2 regions of the Sporofaciens sp. SGI.106 genome follow, and region 1 is predicted to be linked to the other one. Evidence: predicted binding sites of a transcription regulator. Region 1 holds the regulator's gene; the other holds the start of a gene.
What was found. The regulator Rex, encoded in region 1, represses fermentation and respiration genes when NADH is low (regulators of the CRP and FNR family bind a similar motif). The targets are predictions, from matches to a motif close to ATTGTTAANTANTTAACAAT.

Region 1 (3,151 bases):
ATCACACATGGAACAGCCACATACTCCAGGGTAGTGCGCAGAAGCTTTTTCGCCAGATCTGTCGTCCCGATTCCGGAACCGATGACAACTGTATCTGCCCATCGGAGCAGGGAAATTAACTCTCTCTCATCGAACAAATCATAAGTCGTTATAATTGCTTCCGGAAGGAGCTGCTGAAGAATCATTCGATTTTCTTCTGCCGTGTAGATCTGCACCAGTCCGGCGCCTGTCATATATGCCGCATATGCATTCAGCCAGGCTGCTCCCGCCATCCCCTTACTGCCTGCAATCACAAGCAATCTTCCATAGGTTCCTTTATGGGAATCTTCCCTGCGCTCCGGCATCATTTTCTTAATATCCTTCTCCTCCAGGGCACAGACTGTATGAATATCCTCATCCAGGCATTCTGTATTGATACCGATATCCGTTACGATTACCTCACCGGCCATCTGCCGTCCCGGATCCATATAGAGCCCCAGTTTTCCCCTCTGAAAGGTTACTGTCACATCTGCATGAAATGCATGCCCCAGTATTCTTCCGTCTGCCGCACTGATTCCCGACGGCACATCCACGGCAAACCTGACTGCCTCTGCCTGATTCATCTCTTCAATCAACTCGCCATATCTTCCCTCTATATCTCTATTCAATCCTACGCCAAATAAGGCGTCTACTATGACACTATATTTTCCGGATTTCCATTCACTGACTGTTCCTCCTGCTTTTTCAAACAAATCCATCTGATACACTGTCTCCGGGGTCCTGCTCTCCATGCGTCCCGCCAGAACCGCCTTAACAGAATATCCTTTCTCCAGCAGCATCCTTGCAATCGCAAATCCATCTCCACCATTATTGCCGGAGCCACACACAATGCACACATCTGACAGATCTGTTTTTCGATCTTCCATAACTTCCACACAGGCTCTTGCTGCATGCTCCATCAGTTCCAGAGATGGAATCCCAAGATCACAGATGGTGTGGCGGTCCGCCTCCTTCATCTGATTTCCATCCGGTAAATATATCATATCTCTTTTCCTCCTCTTATTTTCAGCCTGACTATACGCAAAAGACGTGTAAAGAAAGCCTGCACAGCACAGACCGACATTACACGTCCCACTTTCGTTTCAAGACTCACTCTATTCTGTTTTATGCTCCTCGTTATATCGGCTGATATTATAGGATAACCTCATCAGACTCTCTGACAGATGAACATTTTCAACAATGACATGTTCCGGCAGATTCAAATCTGTATGAGCAAAGTTCCAGATTGCTCTGACTCCATGCTCTACCAGTTCATTTGCAACGTCAATCGCTTTTGCCTTCGGTATAGTAAGTGCGGCAATCTCAATATCATTTTTGCCTATAAACTCTCTCAATTCACTCATCATTCGAATCGGAACACCACGAATGGACACACCTGCAAGGGTAGGATTTACATCAAATATCCCTTTCAGAACAAATCCTCTCTTTTCAAATGCCGCATAATTTGCCAGAGCCTGTCCCAGGTTACCGGCTCCGATAATAATCATATTATGGTTCTTCTCAAGCCCCAGGATTTTCCCGATCTCCGTGTATAAATATTTTACATTATATCCGTATCCCTGTTGTCCAAATCCACCAAAATTATTCAGATCCTGTCGAATCTGGGATGCCGTCACCTTCATCTGCTTACTCAGCTCATTTGAGGAAATACGTTCTACACCATTTTCAAGCAACTCGCCCAAATAGCGATAGTATCTTGGAAGTCTTCGTATTACAGCCTGAGAAATTTCTCTTTCTTCCACTAGTCTCACCTTCCCGATTTGTTTCTCTTCATAATATTATATAGAATTGTCAACTCAAAGTCAAACTTTTAGTTGTATTTTGCATAAATTTCGTTATAATTATTGTGAGTAATACTAGGTTTAGGAGGTCATGCCATGATTTTATCATGCCATAACATCAAAAAAGCTTTTGGAGAAGAAGTCATTGTAAAACATGGCTCTTTTCATATAGAAGAACACGAAAAAGCAGCACTGGTGGGTCTCAATGGTGCCGGCAAATCCACGATTCTTAAGATGATCGTGGGGGAACTTTCCCTGGATGACGGTTCTGTCACTCTTGCCAAAGGAAAGACTCTCGGATATCTGTCCCAGCACCAGGAAGTCACTACCGGTCATACGATTTACGAAGAAGTAAAAACTGCCAAGGCAGATGTCATCGAGATGGAGCGTCAGATCCGCTCTATTGAAGAGGAATTATCATCTCTGTCCGGACAGGAGCTGGAAGACAGACTTACCACCTATCATCGGCTGACAGATACCTTTGAGCGGGAAAATGGATACGCTTACGAAAGCGAGATTACCGGAGTACTGAAAGGACTGGGATTTGAAGAGTCTGAATTTGGGAAACCGGTCGACACCCTCTCCGGCGGTCAGAAGACCCGTGTCGCGCTGGGTAAATTATTGCTGACACGCCCGGATGTCCTTCTTCTGGACGAGCCTACCAACCACCTGGATCTGAATTCTATTGCATGGCTGGAGACTTATCTTCTGAATTACCCGGGCGCCGTTCTCATTGTATCCCATGACCGTTATTTTCTGGACCGTGTCGTAACAAAGGTCATTGAAATCGAACTGGGAAATATCATGATGTTCCCCGGAAATTACACAGCCTTCGCACAGAAGAAACAGATGATCCGGGATGCCAGACTGAAAGAATATTTAAACCAGCAGCAGGAAATCAAACATCAGGAAGCCGTCATCGAAAAACTGCGCTCCTTCAATCGGGAAAAATCTATTAAGCGGGCAGAAAGCCGTGAAAAAATGCTGAACAAAATGACTCTGGTGGAGAAACCTGCAGAAATCCACAGTGAAATCCACCTGACACTTGAGCCTTCCTGTGTAAGCGGTAATGATGTACTCTCTGTAGAGAATTTGAGCAAATCCTTTCCGCCGCAGACATTATTTTCCAATATAAGCTTCGAGATTAAACGCGGGGAACACGTAGCAATAATCGGTGATAATGGAACGGGAAAGACCACACTGCTCAAGATACTGAATCAGGTACTTCCGGCAGACAGCGGTACATTTACCCTGGGAACGAACGTCAAAATCGGATATTACGACCAGGAGCATCACGTCCTTCACATGGACAAGACCATTTTTGAGGAAAT
Region 2 (3,151 bases), on a different contig from region 1:
GGTACCCAGGGCAATTTCCGCGGGCTGTGGATTGTCATGGTGTGCGGATCTGGCAGACAGAGAAGAAATTCAGGCTGTAATGGCGCAGGTGGGAATCCAGGAAGAAGAGATGCACGAGTGCATGGTTTAAAGTGAATAATGTGAAATGAAAAAGCTTTCTGTTTAAAACCGGGATTCGATAGTAGAATCCGGAGAATAAGCAGAAAGCTTTTTTGGCGGATCGGTTAATTCCATTTTTTTATACTCCTTCTACAAATGTGTCCAGAACGTGCGGGAGAAGTTTGTCGCTGTATTCTGTCAGAGAAAATTTCCCCTTGAACAGTGCCCAGTCATAAAGTAGTGCCCGCTCGTACATGGCATAAATGTTCATCAGCTCCTCGGCTGAGGACGTATTAGCAAACTCGCCGCTATCCAGACCCTGACTTATTATTTCTGTTATCCATTTGAAATAATAACGCTTGTGATCAGACAGGGATTTTTTATCCTTTGTCGTAAGCTGGGAAGAATAGAGAAAAGCCAGGAGCGAGATGTCCACGCTGGTCTCAATCATATAAAACAGCTCGTGGTTCAAAAACAACAGCTTGTCATAAGCAGAAAGTTCGGGATTGATGACACCGGCCAGTTCCTCATACTTTTCGTCAAAAAGATAAGATAAGGAATTGAGCAGAGATTCTTTGCCTTTAAAGTAATGATAAAAGGTCCCTTTTGATGTTTTGGATGCCGCAATGATGTCTTCTATGGTAGTTTTGTCATAGCCGTTTTTGAAAAACAGATTCCAGGCTGCTTTTACAATCCGGCTTTTGGTTGATTGTCTTTTTCTTGGCATCTGAGTCATTCCCTCCTGTTGTGATATAAAAAGGAGACAGATTGATTCTAATCTGCCTCCTGTTGAAAGTCGGTTTAATTGTGACCTAACCTACCTGGAAACCATATTTCAATGGATCTTCCGGATCGATGAGGTATGTAGCAACACCTGTCAGGTAGCAGCTTCCTGTAATCATCGGGATTACAGCATCGTAGTCGCCAACCTTAGCGGTTTCTTTGATAACGCCTTTGAATAAGGAACCGATAAAGCTTTCGTAGATGAATTCTTCGCCAACTTTAATCTCTCCCCAGTGATGCAGGGTAGCAAGTTTTGCACTTGTACCTGTTCCGCAAGGTGAACGGTCAGCCATAGCATCTCCGAAGATAACTACGTTTCTCATAGTTGCTTTGTCAGGATTCGGTGTTGGTCCATAGAACTCAACAAGGTCAACAGTATCAATGTCAAGAAGAGGATGTTTAACAGGGATTTCCTTATTAATAATATCAAGCATCTTCATTCCGAGTTTGGTATATTCCGGAACAGTTTTCGGATTGATTTCTCCGATATCCAGTTTTGTGGTGTCTACAAGAGCGAAGAAGCTTCCTCCGAAGGAAATTGTAAATTCGATCTCTTTTCCGTCGATTGTTACTTTCTGGTTCTCTTTGTAAACGAATGCCGGTACGTTTGTAAGAGTAACACTTTCTACTTTTCCGTTCTTAACAATAGCTTTGGTGCGGATAAGTCCGGCAGGAGCCTCGAGAATAACTTCGTTCTCTCCTTCGTGGGATTCTACCAGACCAGCTTCGACTGCAACTGTTACTGCACCGATTGTACAGTGTCCGCACATGTTCAGGTATCCGCCTGTATCCATGAACATAACACCGAACTGAGCTTCTGGATTAACCGGCTCACAGAGGAATGCACCGAACATATCGTGATGTCCTCTTGGCTCAAACATCAGAGCGGTACGAACATGGTCATAATTCTTCTCCATCCATTTTTTCTTTTCGATCATAGTGTTTCCTTCCGGCTCCGGGAAACCTCCGATGACGATTCGGCAGAATTCACCAACTGTGTGGGAATCAACTACCTGCAATGCACCTTCGAAACGGTCGAAATTCACATTTGCTTTCAATTCCATAGCTTGAAAACCTCCTTTTAAAAGATATTTGTTATAGATTATTATAGAAAAAATCTATAATTATTTATAAAAACACATTGAAAACCCCATGCTTTCTTTGTGCCTTTTTCTATGGAACAAGATGAATAGTGTTGATTTTTTAACAATTATATAGTAAAAAAATATTGCCTGATAAACACTCTTTTAACAAACTAGAATGCGTTCTAGTACGTGTTCTAGTATTGCGTTCATTTTTATATAAATCATTATGAGCTAAAACCCTTGAAAAGTCAATGATTTTTTGATAATATAAAAGTAACAAAAAGCTATTGAAATATAAAATAAACTGTGTTATTGTTAAAAATGTGATAAGAATAAATATGGGGGTAGATGGGTGACTGGTGTGCCTCCTAGTCTTCAAAACTAGTGTGGGGCGTTAAGAGCGTCCCGGGTGGGTTCGATTCCCACATGCCTCCGCCAAAAAAGAAATAATGAATGTTAAAAAAATCGCAGACTGCTTTGCTTATGGGGTCGTGTTATAGAGATAATCAATAAATGTCAACACGATGCAGGGCGCTATGGGGGTCTCGACAAGATATTAATGGATAAATTATAGAATACGGGGAATAAGTAAACGAGATGGAATGTTTCGTTTTTTACTTATATAAAAAAGAAAAGGAGAATTATGTCATGGGAAATGTACAGATTTTGTTACGTCAGCACGTAGGTGCTCCGTGTGCTCCGTGCGTTGAGGTTGGAGCAGATGTAAAAAAAGGTACTCTGATCGCTACTCCTACAGGACTTGGAGCAAATATCTTCTCTAGCGTTTACGGAAAAGTAGCTGAGATTACAGAGGATCGTATCATTATCGAGATGGCAGATGAGCAGCCGGACGAGTTCGTTCCGATTGATGTACCGGCTGATGCAAGCAAGCTTGATATGGTAAAAGCAGCTGGTGTTGTTGGTATGGGTGGTGCAGGCTTCCCTACAGGAGTCAAGCTTAACATCAACCTTTCTGAAACACCTCTTGGGGAGATGAATCCGGAGATCAATCCAGAGATCGATGATGTGAAAGAACCGGGTAAATACAGTTATATTCTGGTAAATGCTGCAGAGTGTGAGCCGGGACTTGAACACAACATCAGACAGCTTGAAGAACAGTGTGACAAATGCCTTCAGGGTGTAAAATACTGTATGGAGATCACACAGGCTGATAAGGCAATCTT

Region 2: the regulator Rex is predicted to act here: its motif matches at 2,074-2,093, upstream of ACQRCC_RS07480 (proline racemase family protein).

Annotation. Positions count from the first base shown of each region.
Region 1 covers NZ_JBNPMZ010000001.1:73,842-76,992, reverse strand. Annotated here, with positions in the region: gene ACQRCC_RS00330 (NAD(P)H-hydrate dehydratase) at 1-1,022, opposite strand, end outside; gene ACQRCC_RS00325 (redox-sensing transcriptional repressor Rex) at 1,134-1,781, opposite strand; gene ACQRCC_RS00320 (ABC-F family ATP-binding cassette domain-containing protein) at 1,917-3,151, shown strand, end outside.
Region 2 covers NZ_JBNPMZ010000007.1:106,195-109,345, reverse strand. Annotated here, with positions in the region: gene ACQRCC_RS07490 (DUF3343 domain-containing protein) at 1-130, shown strand, start outside; gene ACQRCC_RS07485 (TetR/AcrR family transcriptional regulator) at 239-826, opposite strand; gene ACQRCC_RS07480 (proline racemase family protein) at 912-1,946, opposite strand; tRNA gene ACQRCC_RS07475 (tRNA-Sec) at 2,308-2,405, shown strand; gene ACQRCC_RS07470 (proline reductase-associated electron transfer protein PrdC) at 2,616-3,151, shown strand, end outside.